3 regions of the Phytobacter palmae genome follow, and region 1 is predicted to be linked to each of the others. Evidence: predicted binding sites of a transcription regulator. Region 1 holds the regulator's gene; each other region holds the start of a gene.
The links. The regulator PurR, encoded in region 1, represses purine synthesis genes. The targets are predictions, from matches to a motif close to CANGCAAACGTTTGCNTG.
Positions count from the first base shown of each region.

Region 1 (6,309 bases):
GATCAGAACTGTAATCGCGCCATTATGGTGGCTCACAACGCCACCTTTGATCACAGCTTTATGATGGCTGCCGCTGAGCGCGCATCGCTTAAGCGTAATCCGTTCCATCCGTTCGTGACTTTCGATACCGCATCGTTGAGCGGACTGGCGCTGGGTCAAACGGTGCTCTCAAAAGCCTGTGCCGCTGCCGGCATCCATTTTGACGCAACTCAGGCCCACTCCGCGCTGTATGACACTGAGCAGACTGCGCTGCTTTTTTGCGAGATAGTTAACCGCTGGAAACGACTGGGCGGCTGGCCGCTGCCAGGCGCAGATAGCGAGGAGTAAAAAAAAGCGACCCAGAGGTCGCTTTTTTATTGCGGTGATTATTCCGCGTCCGGCTCTTCGGATTTGTATTTCGCCGCAGTCTCTTTGATCAGCTGCTGCAGTTCGCCGCGCTGGTACATTTCGATCACGATGTCACACCCGCCAACCAGTTCACCATCAACCCACAGCTGTGGGAAGGTCGGCCAGTTTGCATATTTCGGCAGCTCGGCGCGAATGTCCGGGTTTTGCAGAATATCAACGTAAGCAAAACGTTCACCACAGGCGGAAAGCGCCTGCACAGCCTGGGCGGAGAAGCCGCAGCTTGGCAGCTTCGGGGAGCCTTTCATATACAGGAGAATCGGGTTTTCAGCGATTTGGCGCTGGATTTTTTCAAGGGTAGAGCTCATTGTCTTGCTTCCTTCAACTTCTTTTCGGCAGATACTCATCATTGTAACGGTTAAGGCGCGTAACCGAAAATAACATTTTGTTCACCACTCATTATTTTATCGTCTGTGACGATAAGTTGCTTTCAAAAAGTAACTTATCTTGCATTTCGCCGCCTGCAATAGTTCAACAATTGACCTTCTTCCAACGTAGATTGGTGATTTTTTTTGCGCTTGCTAACGAAACACAGTTTTAGATGCAAAAACCCTATTAACTTTTCGGCTTTTTTTAGATTAGAATCGACGCGGTTCTAAATCATACGCAAGCATTATTGAATGCCTGCACTTATCAGGGGATTGCTCAGTGGCGCGAATTCATACAGCTTCGATCACGCTCTGTGCTTTGTTGTTCACCACGTTGACTTTCACGCCATTAGCGAGTGCTTCCGAGCAAACGCGAGGTTCGGCTGTGCACAAGACAACGCATCTGGCGAAAGCATCCGAGAGTAAGAAAAAAACCACCACAGAAAAAACATCAAAGAAAAGCAGTCGCACCGAAACAAAAACAACGGCTAAAGCCGGAAATAAAAAAGCAGCAGTGACGAAAAAAACGTCGACCAGCAGCAACAAAACCACCAGTAAGAATTCCTCCCGTCACAGTAAAACCAGCACGAAACCCATCGCCGCTACCGCTATGACGGAAAAATGCACAAAGCGTAAAGGCCACAAGCCGCATTGTGTAAAAGTGAAAAGCAGCAAACCTGTTGCTATTTCCGAAGCACACAAAGTCCGTATCCAGAAAGTACAGAAAACTGCCATGTCCAAACTGATGAATCAGATTGGCAAGCCTTACCATTGGGGCGGCACCTCCCCGATGACCGGGTTTGATTGCAGTGGTCTGGTCTATTACGCCTATAAAGATCTGGTGAAATTCCGCATTCCCCGCACCGCGAATGAAATGTATCACCTGCGTGATGCTTCTCCGGTCAACGTTGCGGAACTGGAAAGCGGCGATCTGGTATTCTTCCGTACGCAGGGTCGTGGTACAGCCGACCACGTGGGTGTGTATGTCGGCAACGGCAAATTCATTCAGTCGCCACGCAGCGGCCAGGATATCCAGATAACCTCATTAAGCGAAGATTACTGGCAGCGTCATTATGTGGGTGCCCGCAGAATGGTTACGCCAAAAACCATCCGCTAATCTCTTACCTGCCGCTCAGGCGGCAGGTAACTCTCTCTTTTTTCTCCCCTTTCGATTTGCTACCCTATCCTTACACTCAATAAGGTTATTGAGTGCATTAAAACAATAAGGAGTGAAGCAATGTCGTTCGAATTACCTGCATTACCGTATGCAAAAGACGCCCTGGCACCGCACATTTCTGCGGAAACGCTGGAGTACCATCACGGCAAACACCATCAGGCTTATGTCACCAATCTGAATAACCTGATCAAAGGCAGCCCGCTTGAAGGCAAAACGCTCGAAGAGATTATTCGTAGCTCCGAAGGCGGCGTGTTTAACAATGCAGCCCAGGTCTGGAACCATACTTTCTACTGGCATTGTCTGGCCCCGAACGCAGGCGGTGAGCCTGCAGGCGCTGTGGCAGCTGCAATTAACAGCGCATTTGGCAGCTTTGCTGAGTTTAAAGCGAAATTCACGGATGCCGCAGTGAAGAACTTTGGTTCAGGCTGGACGTGGCTTGTGAAAAACGCCGATGGCAAACTGGCAATTGTTTCGACATCGAATGCCGGAACGCCGCTTACCACCGACGCCAGGCCGTTGCTGACTGTGGATGTGTGGGAACACGCTTACTACATTGACTATCGTAACGCCCGTCCAAACTATCTGGAGCATTTCTGGGCGCTGGTCAACTGGGAGTTTGTCGCGAAGAATCTCGCCGCATAATCATCAGGAGGGGAAACCCTCCTGTTTTTTTATTCCGCTGCTGTGCAGGTTCGCTCTGCATTAGCTCTGCCGGAAAGCAACACCAGCAATAGCGCCATTCCCGCAATAATCGCCCCGGTTACCGGCACGACGGTGTATCCCAGTCCACCCGAGATCACCGCGCCCCCTGCCGCTGCCCCCAGCGCATTGCCCAGGTTAAACGCACCAATATTTACGGATGATGACAGGCCCGGAGCCTCATGCGCCACGCGCATAACACGCATCTGCAACGGAGGCACTACCGCGAAGGTTGCCGCACCCCAGACAACCATACTGATTGCTGCGCCGATTTCACTGCGCGCCAGCCAGGGAATTGCAACCATAATTACGATCAATAGCAACAAGAAGCCTTTCAGGGTCGCCGTGACCGAGCGGTCAGCCAGCTTGCCGCCAAGATAGTTACCGATGGAGAATCCAACGCCTACCAGCACCAGCATCGCGGTGATAAACGCAGGTGTGGCATCGGTAATACGGTGCAGTACGGGTGAAATGTAGGTATAGAGCGTGAACATCGCCCCGGCCCCCAGTACCGTCGTCAGCAACGCCGAAACTACCTGAGGACGCATTAATACTGCCAGTTCTTTACGCACATCAGGACGCTCACCGGCACTGCCTTTCGGCAACGAAAAGTAGAGACTGATCATAGCGATGACACCCAGCCCCGCTGTGGCCAGGAACGACATGCGCCAGCCAATCGCCCCACCCAGCCAGGTTGCTGCGGGCACACCGCCGATATTGGCGATAGTCAGCCCCATAAACATGGTCGCTACCGCACTGGCCTGTTTTTCTTTTGCCACCACGCTTGCTGCCACCACAGAACCAAGCCCAAAGAACGCACCATGATTCAGACTGGTAATGATGCGGGAGAGCATCAATGTTGTGTAATCAGGTGAAAGTGCCGACAGCACATTGCCGAGGGTAAAAATCGCCATCAGGAATACCAGCGCATTACGTCGCGCCCGATGGGAAAGCAACAGCGTCATTAACGGTGCGCCAACCATGACGCCAATAGCATAAGCGCTAATAAGCATACCCGCTGCCGGGATCGAGACATCCACGCCCTGGGCGATAACGGGCAGTAACCCCATGGGTGAAAATTCGGTCGTACCGATGCCGAAAGCGCCAATCGCCAGGGCAAGCAGTGGGAAATTGATCTTCATAAATAGACTCCGGAATTGCCGTGTCGACGCGCGACACCGTCACAGAAGTCAAAAGTATGACATCAATCACAAAAAACAGAAGTTAGCGAAATGGGAAAAGACTATTGCTGATTTGATGACAATCGACAGGAGAGACGAGGGAGAGAGGGCTCTCCCCCGGGGTAAATCAATGCAGTGCGGCAGTGAGTCCGCCAGCAACAATCAGGGCGAGTACAATTACGGTAGTCACTAAAGAAAACTTCAGGTCGGTGCTCATCAATTTTTCTCCTTATTAATTTCCACACAAAAAGTGATGTAACGCATTTTTGCACAAATAAACGTAAAAATCTTGCAGGATTTAGAGTGATACACGTTTTAGCACTTCCCCTTTTGGTCAAGATCAGACAAAATTCGACGCTAAATTTATTAGCGTACCGGCCATTGACTCCCCTCCTGACGTCCAGTGTCTTTTTCCCGGCGTATTGCAATCCCTTCTATGGGTAAAGGGTGATGGAAGGCAAACGTTTACCTTATGTATTATCAGGAGTTTACGATATGGTCTGGAGTAAGATCTGATGGCAACGATTAAAGACGTAGCGAAGCGAGCAAACGTTTCCACCACAACCGTATCACATGTAATTAACAAGACGCGTTTCGTTGCAGAAGAGACGCGCAACGCGGTCTGGGCAGCGATTAAAGAATTACACTACTCTCCCAGCGCGGTTGCCCGCAGTTTGAAAGTCAATCACACGAAATCTATTGGCTTGCTGGCGACCAGTAGCGAAGCGGCTTATTTCGCCGAGATCATCGAAGCAGTTGAGAAAAATTGTTTCCAGAAAGGCTACACCCTTATTCTCGGTAACGCCTGGAATAACCTGGAAAAACAGCGCGCCTATCTGTCGATGATGGCGCAAAAACGTGTGGATGGTCTGCTGGTCATGTGTTCTGAATACCCGGAATCGTTACTCAGCATGCTGGAGGAATATCGCCATATTCCTATGGTGGTAATGGACTGGGGCGAAGCAAAAGCCGATTTTACCGATACGGTAATCGATAACGCCTTTGCCGGTGGCTATATGGCCGGCCGTTATCTGATTGAACGCGGCCATCGCGAAATTGGCGTTATCCCCGGGCCATTAGAGCGCAACACGGGAGCCGGCCGTCTTAGTGGCTTTATGAAAGCGATGCAAGAGGCCCACATCAATGTACCGGAAAACTGGATTGTGCAGGGCGACTTTGAGCCGGAGTCCGGTTATCGTGCGATGCAACAAATACTGACTCAGTCTTCTCGCCCGACTGCGGTGTTCTGCGGTGGCGACATTATGGCGATGGGCGCGTTGTGCGCGGCTGATGAAATGGGCCTGCGCGTGCCGCAGGATATTTCGGTGATCGGTTATGATAACGTGCGCAATTCACGTTTCTTTACCCCTTCACTGACAACTATCCACCAGCCGAAAGACTCGCTGGGTGAAACCGCGTTTAACATGCTACTGGACCGCATCGTGAACAAGCGTGAAGAGTCACAATCAATTGAAGTGCATCCGCGTCTGATTGAACGCCGCTCGGTTGCCGATGGTCCGTTCCGCGACTATCGCCGTTAATCCTGCCGGGAGCAGTTCATTCCTGCTCCCGCAGCCACTCTCTGTTCAGTGTTTCGCTGTCACCCAGGTAATCCAGTAACCAGCTCAGCGCCGGTGAAGCATCATTCTGCTGCCAGGTCAGACAACAGGCGGCGTCCGGGAAAGGATTTTCAAGTGCCAGCGCAACCCATTCACCGCGATCGATCCACGGACGGGCAAAATGCGCTGGCACCATCCCAATGCATAGCCCGGCAGACAAGCAGGCAGCAGATGATTCCCAGTCAGGGGCGACAACCCGCTTCTGATTATCCAGAAGCCAGGTGATGCGTTTAGGCAGCGAACGGGAGGTATCTTCGCGCACCAGCGATGGCCAGTTCCGTAACGTATCATCACTGAGCGGCGACGCCATCGCCGCCAGCGGATGATGACGCGCAACCACACATTTCCAGCTCAACATGCCCATATCGCGAAAGGTATAGCGGCCCCCGACCGGAATTGCCTGAGTTGCGCCAATAGCCAGTTCAACACGTCCGTCGGCCAGCGCATCCCATACACCGTTAAATACCTCCTGGGAGACCAGCAGTTCGACATCGCTAAAATGGCGATAGAAATCGACAATCATCTGGCGCGTACGTTCCGGTTTAACGATGTTATCAACGGCGATAGATAACTGCCCACGCCAGCCGTTGGCAATTTGCTGACACTGTTGCCGGGTGATCTGCATTTTTTTGATAACAGAACGCCCCTCTTTCAAAAACCACACGCCAGCGGGCGTCAATTCAACATCCCGGTGACGGCGTTCAAACAACGGTACCGCCAGCCACTCTTCGAGTTGACGCACGGTATAGCTGACCGCAGAAGGTACACGATGTAGCTCCTGCGCTGCACCGCTAAAGCTGCCATTTCGGGCAACGGCATCAACCACTTCGAGAGAATATTCTGACCACATAATCTGCCTG
Region 1 covers NZ_JBCIVJ010000015.1:120,753-127,061, reverse strand. The annotation lists gene rnt (ribonuclease T) at 1-327, shown strand, start outside; gene grxD (monothiol glutaredoxin 4) at 366-713, opposite strand; gene AAIG39_RS18205 (C40 family peptidase) at 1,054-1,890, shown strand; gene sodB (superoxide dismutase [Fe]) at 2,011-2,592, shown strand; gene AAIG39_RS18195 (MFS transporter) at 2,622-3,791, opposite strand; gene cydH (cytochrome bd-I oxidase subunit CydH) at 3,958-4,047, opposite strand; gene purR (HTH-type transcriptional repressor PurR) at 4,346-5,371, shown strand; gene punR (DNA-binding transcriptional activator PunR) at 5,388-6,299, opposite strand.

Region 2 (6,309 bases), on a different contig from region 1:
CGGGTGGCGCACGTATGCAGGAAGCGCTGATGTCGCTGATGCAGATGGCGAAAACCTCCGCAGCGCTGGCGAAGATGCAAGAGCGCGGCCTGCCGTATATCTCTGTTTTGACTGACCCTACCATGGGTGGTGTTTCCGCGAGCTTCGCGATGCTGGGCGATCTGAATATTGCCGAGCCGAAAGCACTCATTGGTTTTGCCGGTCCGCGCGTTATTGAACAGACCGTGCGTGAAAAACTGCCGCCGGGATTCCAGCGCAGTGAATTCCTGATTGAAAAAGGGGCGATCGATATGATCGTTCGTCGTCCGGAAATGCGCCTGAAACTGGCCAGCATTCTGGCGAAACTGACCAATCAGCCAGCACCGAACCCGGATGCTCCGCGTGAAAGCGTGGTGGTGCCCCCGGTGCCCGATCAGGAAACAGAGGCCTGATAATACCGAAGGGCAGGGCCATCACGGCGCTGCCCTTTTGCTTTTTACATCGTCGAACATCCTACGGGCATCATGGAAAATAAACGCATTTTGCAAGCCACGTCGCCCCTGGCCGCGTGGCTTTCTTATCTGGAAAACCTGCACAGCAAAACCATTGACCTGGGACTTGAGCGCGTAAGCCAGGTTGCCGCGCGTCTGGACGTTTTGCGACCGGCGCCGTTTGTCTTTACCGTTGCGGGAACCAATGGCAAAGGCACGACTTGCCGAACTCTCGAATCTATTCTCCTTGCAGCTGGTTATCGTGTGGGTGTCTACAGTTCGCCGCATCTTATCCGCTATACCGAGCGGGTTCGCGTGCAGGGCGAGGAGCTGTCGGAGTCCGACCACACGCGTTCTTTTGCAGAAATTGAAGCCGTGCGCGGTGAAACCTCATTAACCTATTTTGAATACGGTACGCTGTCGGCGCTGTGGTTGTTTAAACAGGCGAAGCTGGATGTCGTTATCCTCGAAGTGGGACTGGGCGGGCGTCTTGACGCCACCAATATGGTTGATGCAGATGTCGCCGTGGTGACCAGCATTGCACTCGATCATACCGACTGGCTGGGACCAGACAGAGAAAGTATCGGTCGCGAAAAAGCGGGCATCTTCCGTGGCGGTAAACCCGCGGTGGTCGGCGAAAGTGATATGCCATACACCATTGGCGACGTGGCCGCAGAAAAAGGTGCTCTGCTGCTGCGTCGTGGCGTGGACTGGCAGTATGAAGTAGAGCAGGGGCAGTGGCGTTTTCGCGACGGCAAGGGTGAACTGACAGGTTTACCGTTGCCGCAGGTGCCGCAGCCTAATGCCGCGACCGCACTTGCGGCACTGCGGGCCAGCGGGCTGGCGGTGAGCGAGCAGGCTATCCGTGACGGCATCGCCTCGGCGATTCTGCCTGGCCGCTTCCAGATTGTGCGACATAACCCGCGTCTTATTCTGGATGTGGCGCATAATCCTCATGCGGCGGCTTACCTTGCCGGGCGGCTGGCGGCAGAGCCTGAGCGTGGCCGCGTGCTGGCGGTCATCGGCATGCTGCATGATAAAGACATCGCCGGAACGCTCGCCTGTCTGGAGCCTGTGGTCGATAGCTGGTATTGTGCCCCTCTGGAGGGGCCACGCGGTGCGACGGCAGAACAATTGATGGCGCACTTACCGCAAGGGAAGGCCTGTCAGGACGTTGCGCAGGCCTGGCAGGCAGCGATGGCGGAGGCCACAGCAGAAGATACCGTGCTGGTGTGTGGTTCATTCCATACGGTGGCACATGTCATGGAAGCGATGGAAGCGGGGAGAACCGGTGGCAAGTAAGTTTCAGAACCGTTTGATGGGAACCATTGTGCTGGTTGCGCTCGGGGTCATTATTCTTCCCGGGCTGCTGGACGGGCAAAAAAAACATTATCAGGATGAGTTCGCCGCCATTCCTCTGGTGCCCAAACCGGGGGATCGCGATGAGCCGGATATGATGCCTGCGGCCACGCAGGCGCTCCCGGCACAGCCGCCGGAAGGGGCTGCGGAAGAGGTGCAGGCTGGCGATGCGGCAGCGCCGTCGCTGGATGCGTCACGTCGGGCTGTCAGTGGGGCGACGACGCCGGATGTCACGGCGCAACCCGTAGCGCCGAAGCAGGCTGAACAGCCAAAGCCGGTTGAGAAGCCGAAGCCACAACCACAGAAACCGGCAGAACAGGTGGCGGCAACCCCGCCTGCGGAACAGCCGCCTGCGGCGGATAAATCGACGCCAGTGGGTAAAGCCTGGGTAGTGCAACTGGGTGCGCTTAAGAACGCCGATAAAGTTAACGAGATTGTCGGTAAACTGCGCGGCGCAGGCTATCGTGTTTATACTGCGCCAACCACGCCAGTACAGGGTAAAATCACCCGCATCCTGGTCGGCCCGGACGCATCGAAAGATAAACTCAAAGGGTCGCTTGAGGAGCTTAAGCAGCTGTCAGGCTTGAGCGGCGTGGTAATGGGTTATAGCGCGAATTAGTGTGCGTTTTTCCCCTCATTTCGTCCCTCTCTCCACAGGGGAGAGGGTGAAAAGTAGTATCGGATCGAGCTTCTCGCTCTGGCAGGGAGAGGGTTGCCGGGAAGGGAGGCTGAGTTTTTGAGACGAATAAAACACGCCCGAAGAGGCTAAAGATTCGATGGCGTTGAATATTTTTTCAGCGCCATTTTTATTTACGCGCGGGAAGGAAATCCCTACGCAAACGTTTTCTTTTTCTGTTAGAATGCGCCCCGAACTGGACGACAGGGCGTAAATCGTGGGACACATATGGTCTGGATTGATTACGCCATCATCGCGGTGATTGGTTTTTCCTGTCTGGTTAGCCTCATCCGCGGCTTTGTTCGTGAAGCGTTATCACTGGTGACATGGGGTTGTGCTTTCTTTGTTGCCAGTCATTACTACACTTACCTGTCAGTCTGGTTTACGGGCTTTGAAGATGAACTGGTTCGCAATGGGATATCCATCGCCATCTTGTTCATCGCGACGCTGATTGTTGGCGCTATCGTCAATTACGTGATAGGTCAACTTGTGGAGAAAACCGGCCTGTCGGGTACAGACAGGGTGTTGGGGATCTGTTTTGGCGCGCTACGCGGGGTGCTAATCGTCGCCGCCATTCTGTTCTTTCTCGATACCTTTACGGGCCTGTCAAAAAGCGAAGACTGGCAGAAGTCGCAGCTTATCCCGCAATTCAGTTTCATCATCAGATGGTTCTTTGACTATCTGCAAAGTTCGTCAAGTTTCTTGCCCAGAGCGTAATCGCTCTGAGATGTGGCTTAACGAGGAAAAGACGTATGTGCGGTATTGTCGGTATCGCCGGTGTTATGCCGGTCAACCAGTCGATTTATGACGCGTTATCGGTGCTTCAGCACCGTGGACAGGATGCCGCTGGCATCATCACGATCGATGCAAATAATTGTTTCCGTCTGCGCAAAGCAAATGGCCTGGTCAACGATGTTTTCGAAGCCCGCCATATGCAGCGTCTTCAGGGCAACATGGGTATCGGCCATGTGCGTTACCCAACCGCTGGCAGCTCCAGCGCCTCCGAGGCTCAGCCTTTTTACGTTAACTCCCCTTACGGCATCACGCTTGCCCACAACGGCAACCTGACCAATGCCCACGAGCTGCGCAAAAAGCTGTTTGAAGAAAAACGCCGCCACATCAACACCACGTCTGATTCAGAAATCCTGCTGAACATTTTCGCCAGCGAGCTGGATAACTTCCGCCATTATCCGCTGGAAGCAGACAACATTTTTGCCGCAGTCGCCGCGACCAACCGCCAGATTCGTGGCGCGTATGCGTGCGTTGCGATGATCATCGGTCACGGCATGGTTGCTTTCCGCGACCCGAACGGTATTCGTCCTCTGGTACTGGGCAAACGCGATATTGGCGACGGCCGCACTGAATATATGGTGGCGTCTGAAAGCGTGGCACTTGATACGCTGGGCTTTGAATTCCTGCGTGATATCGCGCCGGGTGAAGCTGTTTACATTACCGAAAAAGGCCAGCTATTTACCCGCCAGTGCGCGGATAATCCGGTCAGCAACCCGTGCCTGTTCGAATACGTCTATTTTGCGCGCCCCGACTCCTTCATCGACAAAATCTCCGTCTACAGCGCTCGCGTTAATATGGGCACGAAGCTTGGCGAGAAGATTGCGCGTGAATGGGAAGATCTGGATATCGACGTGGTTATTCCAATCCCGGAAACCTCCTGCGATATCGCGCTGGAAATCGCCCGTATTCTTGGCAAGCCGTATCGCCAGGGTTTTGTGAAAAATCGCTACGTTGGCCGTACCTTTATCATGCCGGGTCAGCAACTGCGTCGTAAATCTGTCCGCCGTAAGCTGAACGCGAATCGCGCTGAATTCCGCGATAAAAACGTGCTGCTGGTGGATGATTCCATCGTGCGTGGTACCACCTCTGAGCAGATTATCGAGATGGCCCGTGAAGCCGGAGCGAAGAAAGTGTACCTCGCCTCTGCGGCGCCGGAAATTCGTTTCCCGAACGTCTATGGCATTGACATGCCGACCGCAAACGAACTGATTGCACATGGCCGTGAAGTGGATGAGATTCGCCAGATCATCGGCGCTGATGGCCTGATTTTCCAGGACCTGAATGATCTGATCGACGCCGTACGCGCGGAAAACCCGGATATCCAGCAGTTCGAATGCTCGGTATTTAACGGCGTGTATGTCACCAAAGACGTTAACCAGCAGTATCTCGATTATCTCGATTCCCTGCGTAATGACGATGCCAAAGCGGTACAGCGTCAGAACGAAGTGGAAAACTTAGAGATGCACAACGAAGGGTAATTGACCCGTTTTCGCCCTCTCCGTCCGGAGGGGGCGCTCATCAGTTGCAACGGCTGGCATAATCCGGCAAAGTCTGCCTCAGTATAGATAAAGGCGACGGATATGAAACGACTCATTGTTGGGATCTCAGGGGCCAGCGGCGCGATTTACGGTGTGCGCTTGTTGCAGGTATTACGCGACGTGGCGGATATTGAAACCCATCTGGTGATGAGCCCGGCCGCGCGTCAGACCCTCTCTCTCGAAACCGATTTTTCCCTGCGTGACGTTCAGTCTATGGCGGATGTAGTGCATGACGCCCGTGATATTGCCGCTAACATCTCTTCCGGCTCATTTAAGACTGCGGGCATGGTGGTGTTGCCCTGCTCAATAAAAACGCTCTCAGGAATCGTGCATAGCTATACCGACGGACTGCTGACGCGTGCGGCGGATGTGGTGTTAAAGGAGCGTCGCCCGCTGGTGCTATGCGTGCGTGAAACGCCATTGCATTTAGGGCATCTGCGGTTGATGACACAGGCGGCAGAACTGGGAGCCATTATCATGCCGCCGGTCCCTGCGTTTTATCATGCGCCGAAAACGCTGGATGACATCATTAACCAGACCGTGAATCGCGTACTGGATCAGTTCGATATCACTCTGCCGGAAGATTTATTTATCCGCTGGCAAGGAGGGAATGCCTCCAGATAGTGCACATCATTGCCCGATGCCCTTTTTCAGGGCGTTTTTGCAATCGCGATCATATCCTCAACATTTAATTCCTTTTTTCCCCTTTTAACACTCTGGTTCGTTCGGCGGACCTGCTATCTTTCACCATTAAGGGCAATTTGCAACGTTTTATTAACAAATTTAACGCTGTTGTTTTTCAGCGCTAAAAATCTGGCATAAGACATGCAAGTAAACTCGTAGCAACACACAACACAACGCAGCACAAAATAAAATCAGAATACTTGAGGGTAATGTATGAAGAAGACGGTTATTGCTCTGTCTTTACTGCTGGGCCTGTCCGCGGCATCCAGTGTTTACGCAGCGCTTCCCCAGACAGTACGTATCGGTACTGATGCGACATACGCACCTTTCTCTTCCAAAGATGCGAAAGGGAATTTTGTCGGTTTTGACATCGATCTCGGTAATGAGATGTGTACCCGCATCAAGGTCAAATGTACCTGGGTTGGCAGCGACTTCGACGCGCTTATCCCGTCCCTGAAAGCGAAGAAAATTGACGCTATCATCTCCTCCCTCTCTATTACGGAAAAACGTCAGCAGGAGATTGCTTTCTCCGACAAACTCTACGCCGCTGACTCCCGTCTGATTGCCAAAAAAGGCTCGCCGATCGTGCCAACGCTGGACTCCCTGAAAGGCAAACACGTAGGGGTACTGCAGGGGTCTACGCAAGAAGGTTATGCGAACGACAACTGGCGCACTAAAGGTATCGATGTGGTGGCCTACCAGAACCAGGATCTGATTTACTCTGATCTGGCCGCAGGCCGTCTGGACGCTGCATTCCAGGATGAAGTGGCTGCCAGCGAAGGTTTTCTGA
Region 2 covers NZ_JBCIVJ010000018.1:43,570-49,878, reverse strand. The annotation lists gene accD (acetyl-CoA carboxylase, carboxyltransferase subunit beta) at 1-431, shown strand, start outside; gene folC (bifunctional tetrahydrofolate synthase/dihydrofolate synthase) at 504-1,772, shown strand; gene dedD (cell division protein DedD) at 1,762-2,448, shown strand; gene cvpA (colicin V production protein) at 2,734-3,222, shown strand; gene purF (amidophosphoribosyltransferase) at 3,258-4,775, shown strand; gene AAIG39_RS19590 (UbiX family flavin prenyltransferase) at 4,878-5,459, shown strand; gene argT (lysine/arginine/ornithine ABC transporter substrate-binding protein ArgT) at 5,733-6,309, shown strand, end outside.
Region 2: a site for PurR is predicted at 2,662-2,679, ahead of cvpA (colicin V production protein). Genes of this name have one in related genera too.

Region 3 (6,309 bases), on a different contig from region 1:
GTTTCCGGCGTGAGACCTGTGCCTTTGAGCCAGACACTCCAGAAGGGCAAAAAGATACCGTAACTAAAAAAATAGGTGAAATAAGCGAGCGCCAGCCAGCGCGTGGACTGCAAAATCATGATTCCCTCCTGAATGAGGCGATAGTCTGGAGGGAAATCAATAAACTGGCAAGTAACAGTTATATAACAGACACGAGAGAAGTGTCATTCAGACTGCCGCTAGCGAATATAAGAATCCAGTACACTCAGCACCACATCAAGATCGGCTTCACGTTTGACTTCATCATTTTCATGAACAATATGATCGGTCAAGTGCCCTTTGATGACCTCACGCATCAGGCCGTTTACCGCCCCGCGAATAGCAGCGATTTGCTGCAAAACCTGTGCGCATTCATGCGGTTCATCAAGCATCTTTTTCAGCGCCGCTACTTGTCCTTCAATCTTACTCGCCCGTGCTTTGAGCTTTTTTTTATCCCGAATGGTATGCGACATACTGACCTCACTTTTGCCTCTGCTGAGTGAAAAAATCATATCACAGAACAACTGGGGGGGAGTTTCATTCTACTGGGGGGTAGTATTTTTTACTGGGGGGGAGTAGATTGAACAAATAAAACAAAGAGCGAGAATTATTCTCATGACCGATTTTGCAACCCTCTTTCAGCAGGGAAATGGCTGGTTTTTCATTCCGAGCGCCATTCTGCTCGGCGCACTACATGGCCTTGAGCCGGGACATTCAAAAACGATGATGGCGGCCTTTATCATTGCGATCAAAGGCACCGTAAAACAGGCCGTTATGCTCGGTCTTGCGGCCACGTTGTCTCATACGGCAGTGGTCTGGCTTATCGCGATGGGCGGAATGTTTATCAGCCGTCGGTTCACCGCCGGGGCCGTAGAGCCCTGGATGCAGATGATCTCAGCGGCGATCATTCTGGGGACAGCCGCATGGATGTTCTGGCGAACCTGGCAAGGCGAACGACAGTGGCATGCGAATCACCATCACCATGATCACGGCCATGACCACCATCACGACCACCATCACGATCATGCCCACCCTCATGCACAGGGGCTGATTTTCCAGCCAGCCCAGGCCGCGAGCCTGAGTCTGCGCCAGCCAGTCATCCTCTCTGCGCGGAAAGTGGAGAAACAAGAAGAGTATCGTGACGCGCACGAACTGGCCCATGCACGGGATATTGAGCGCCGCTTTAACGGCAATAAGGTGACTAACGGGCAAATTCTGCTGTTTGGCCTGACGGGGGGGCTCATCCCCTGCCCGGCGGCGATTACCGTACTGCTGATCTGTATTCAGCTTAAGGCATTCACGCTGGGCGCTACGATGGTGGTGTGCTTTAGCATCGGTCTGGCATTAACCCTGGTTGCGGTGGGCGTGGGAGCGGCAGTGAGCGTACAGCAGGCAGTGAAACGCTGGTCAGGATTCAATACCCTTGCCCGGCGCGCCCCCTATTTCTCCAGCATATTGATTGCACTGGTGGGGATTTATATGGGCGTTCACGGTTATTACACCCTGCAATAAGGCAAAAAAATGCCCGCGAAGTGCGGGCATTTTTAGATATGTGCAGGAGTTATGCGTAAACCGGGAAGCGTGCGCAGATATCCAGAACTTTACCTTTGACGCGCTCGATAACCGCTTCGTCATTGATATTGTCCAGAACGTCACACATCCAGCCAGCCAGTTCTTTCGCTTCCGCTTCTTTAAAGCCGCGACGGGTAATCGCCGGAGAACCGATACGGATACCGGAGGTCACAAACGGGCTCTTAGGATCGTTAGGCACGCTGTTTTTGTTCACGGTGATGTTAGCACGGCCCAGTGCCGCATCCGCTTCTTTACCGGTCAGGTTTTTATCAACCAGATCCAGCAGGAACAGGTGGTTTTCAGTACCGCCAGACACCACTTTGTAGCCGCGGTTCAGGAACACTTCCACCATCGCTTTCGCGTTTTTAGCAACCTGCTGCTGGTAAACTTTGAACTCTGGCTCCATCGCTTCTTTCAGTGCCACCGCTTTTGCTGCGATAACGTGCATCAGTGGGCCGCCCTGAGCGCTTGGGAAGACAGCGGAGTTCAGTTTTTTGTACAGATCTTCGTCACCGCCTTTCGCCAGGATCAGGCCACCGCGTGGACCCGCCAGGGTTTTGTGGGTGGTAGTGGTAACGACGTGAGCGTGCGGAACCGGGTTCGGGTAAACGCCTGCGGCAATCAGACCCGCAACGTGTGCCATATCGACGAACAGATAAGCACCGATGCTGTCAGCGATTTCACGCATTTTTGCCCAGTCAACGATACCGGAATAAGCCGAGAAACCACCGATGATCATTTTCGGCTTGTGCTCTTTGGCCTGCTTAGCCATGTCTTCGTAGTCAATTTTACCGGACTCATCAATACCGTAAGGGATGATGTTGTACAGTTTGCCGGAGAAGTTAACCGGGGAGCCATGAGTCAGGTGGCCGCCCTGCGCCAGGTTCATACCCAGAACGGTATCGCCCGGTTGCAGCAGCGCGGTATAGACTGCGAAGTTAGCCTGAGAGCCGGAGTGCGGCTGCACGTTCGCATAGTCAGCGCCGAACAGCTCTTTTGCGCGGTCGATCGCCAGTTGTTCAACGATATCGACATACTCGCAACCGCCATAGTAGCGTTTACCCGGGTAACCTTCGGCATATTTGTTGGTCAGCTGAGAGCCCTGTGCCTGCATTACACGCGGGCTGGTGTAGTTCTCGGAGGCGATCAGTTCAATGTGTTCTTCCTGACGTACTTTTTCCTGCTCCATAGCCTGCCACAGTTCGGCATCATAATCGGCAATGTTCATTTCACGTTTTAACATCCGCATCTCCTGCTCAGCTAACAATAAAGCAACTCAAATTGAGGGCCCGTTTTGGGTGACGGCTCACAGTATAACTGATTCATATCGCGATAACAGGTCTTGACAAAGGTTTTTACGCAAACGATTGGCTCCGCGCCAGGCAAGGGTTTGAGAGATAATGCACTTTACCGTTGCAATGGAATTCTTTTCACGTTTGTGATGCAACTTCTTCACGTTTGAAATTCCTTGTGACAGCCGCTCCCCCCTTTACAACACCGCTTTCGCGACTATAAGATGCATTTAGAATACATCTTATAGATAACCAAACAGGAAGCCGCCATGCTTGACGTTCAAACCATCGCAACGGTGAAAGCCACCATTCCCCTGCTGCTGGAAACCGGTCCAAAATTGACCGCCCATTTTTATGACCGGATGTTTACGCACAATCCGGAACTCAAAGATATTTTCAATATGAGCAATCAGCGTAACGGCGATCAGCGCGAAGCCTTGTTTAACGCCATCGCAGCCTACGCAAGTAACCTTGATAACCTCGCCGCGTTATTGCCTGCGGTCGAAAAGATTGCCCAAAAACACACCAGTTTTCAGATCCAGCCTGCGCAGTACGATATTGTCGGCCATCACTTACTGGCCACCCTTGATGAGATGTTCAGCCCAGGGCAGGACGTTCTTGACGCATGGGGTAAAGCCTATGGCGTGCTCGCCGGTGTTTTCATCCAGCGGGAAGCGCAACTGTATAATGAAAATGCGCGCAAAGCGGGCGGCTGGGAAGGGACGCGCCCGTTTCGTCTGGTGGAAAAAACCGAACAAAGCGCGTTAATCACCAGCTTTGTATTCTCCCCTGTGGATGGGCAGCCCGTGGCTGATTTCCGCCCTGGGCAATACATCGGCATCTGGCTGAAACCGGAAGAGTTTGTCTGGCAGGAAATTCGCCAGTACTCCCTGACCCACGCCCCTGACGGTAAGCATTATCGTATTGCGGTAAAACGCGAAGACCGCGGGCAGGTATCAACCTGGCTGCATCAGCGCGCGCAAGTCGGTGATGTGGTACATCTGGCAGCTCCAGCAGGCGATTTCTTTATGGATGTCGGGAACAATACCCCGGTTACGCTCATCTCCGCAGGCGTTGGTCAGACCCCGATGCTGGCGATGCTGGATACGCTCGCCAGAGCAGGACATAAAGCGCAGGTAAACTGGTTCCATGCAGCGGAAAATGGCGACGTTCACGCCTTCGCCAGCGAGGTGAAAACCCTGAGCAGCAAACTGCCGCGCGTCACTTCGCATGTCTGGTACCGCGCGCCAACCCATTTAGATAAACAGGCGCAGGCCTTTGACAGTGAAGGACTGATGGAGCTGAGTAAGCTGGAGTCGGCATTCAGCGATCCGGCCATGCAGTTCTATCTCTGCGGCCCGGTGGCGTTTATGCAGTTTGCCGCGAAACAACTGGTCGGGCTGGGGATAAAGTCAGAGAACATTCATTACGAATGCTTTGGCCCGCACAAAGTGTTGTAAAGACCGGGAGAATAGCCTCACCCCGCGGGGGGTGAGGACGAAAATCAGATAGCCGCGTCGTCTTCTTCGCCAGTACGAATACGTACCACGCGGGCGACATCAAAGACAAAAATCTTACCGTCGCCGATTTTACCGGTCTGCGCCGTGCGGATAATGGTGTCCACACAGGTCTCAACGATATCATCGGTAACAACGATTTCGATTTTTACTTTCGGCAGAAAGTCCACCATGTATTCTGCACCACGGTACAGTTCGGTATGGCCTTTCTGGCGACCAAAACCTTTCACTTCGGTCACCGTCATCCCGGTAATGCCGACTTCGGCCAGCGCTTCACGCACGTCATCCAGTTTGAAAGGTTTAATAATCGCATCAATCTTTTTCATGGTTGGTCCTTAAAAACGCTTGCCAGTGAGCTACTTCGTAATCGGTTGCTCACACTACCATATTCGCTACGCCATTACTCTTTAAAGTCGTTGGCATCGAGTTCATGGCGCGAGAGCAATTTGTAAAATTCAGTACGGTTGCGCCCGGCCATTCTCGCCGCATGGGTGACGTTACCTTTGGTGATTTGCAGCAGCTTGCGCAGGTAATTGAGCTCAAATTGATTTCGCGCTTCCACAAACGTTGGCAGGGCTGTGTTCTCCCCTTCCAGGGCCTGCTCCACCAGCGCGTCGCTGATCACCGGCGATGAGGTCAGCGCTACGCATTGCTCAATGACATTGACCAGTTGACGCACGTTACCCGGCCAGCCTGCGGTCATCAGCCGTTTCATCGCATCGGTAGAAAAAGCGCGCACAAACGGTTTATGCCTGTCAGCCGCCTGGCGCAGCAGATGGTTGGCCAGCAACGGGATATCCTCCGCACGTTCGGCCAGGGCAGGGATTTTGAGGTTAACCACATTCAGGCGATAAAAGAGATCTTCACGAAACTCACCGCGCGCCATCGCTTTGGGCAGATCGCGGTGTGTCGCGGAGATAATCCGCACATTGATATCGATGTCACGGTTGCTGCCAAGCGGCCGGACTTTGCGTTCCTGCAACACGCGCAGCAGTTTAACCTGCAGTGGAATGGGCATATCGCCGATTTCATCAAGAAACAGCGTACCGCCCTCTGCCGCCTGGAAGAGACCTTCACGACTGCTGACCGCGCCGGTAAAGGCACCGCGCGCATGGCCAAAGAGTTCAGATTCCAGCAACTGCTCCGGTAACGCGCCACAGTTGATAGCAATAAAAGCATTTTTACTGCGCGGGCTGGCATTATGGATCGCCTGCGCCAGGATCTCTTTCCCCGTTCCGCTCTGGCCATTAATCAGCACGCTAACATCAGACTGTGCCACCATTCTTGCCTGCTCAAGCAGGCGCAGCATGACCGGGCTGCGGGTAATGATCGTATCGCGCCATTGATCGTCTGAGGCGGGCGCAGAGTGCTCCAGCGCCTCATCAATCGCCTTGTATAACGCATCTTTATCAACTGGTTTTGTCAGGAAGCTGAATACCCCCTGCTGCGTCGCGGCGACGGCATCCGGAATGGAACCGTGCGCGGTGAGAATGATAACGGGCATACCCGGCTGCACCTTCTGGATCTCAGTGAACAGCTGCATCCCGTCCATCTCATCCATGCGCAGGTCGCTTATGACCAGGTCAACTTTCTCACGAGCCAGAACGCGAAGCCCCTCCTGCCCGCTCTCGGCGGTGACGATGCTGTATCCTTCACTGGTCAGGCGCAAACCGAGCAGTTTTAACAGGCCCGGATCGTCATCCACCAGCAGCAGATGGGCAGGTTTTCGGCTGGTCATGGTTTCGCGTCCTCTTGTTTCGTTTCGTTCCTTGTGGGGCGTGCGCTATCCGGTAGATCATTGCCTGCCGGTTTGCGGCTGGAGAGCCGGCGTTCTATATCGGTCAGGTTTTCCAGTTTGCGCGTGGTCGTTTCCAGTTGCTCACGCAGGAATTGTTGCTGCTGTCGCAGCG
Region 3 covers NZ_JBCIVJ010000012.1:151,759-158,067, forward strand. The annotation lists gene AAIG39_RS15870 (3-phenylpropionate MFS transporter) at 1-119, opposite strand, end outside; gene rcnR (Ni(II)/Co(II)-binding transcriptional repressor RcnR) at 219-491, opposite strand; gene AAIG39_RS15880 (nickel/cobalt efflux protein RcnA) at 634-1,530, shown strand; gene glyA (serine hydroxymethyltransferase) at 1,580-2,833, opposite strand; gene hmpA (NO-inducible flavohemoprotein) at 3,152-4,342, shown strand; gene glnB (nitrogen regulatory protein P-II) at 4,387-4,725, opposite strand; gene glrR (two-component system response regulator GlrR) at 4,800-6,137, opposite strand; gene qseG (two-component system QseEF-associated lipoprotein QseG) at 6,134-6,309, opposite strand, start outside.
Region 3: a site for PurR is predicted at 2,970-2,987, ahead of glyA (serine hydroxymethyltransferase). Genes of this name have one in related genera too.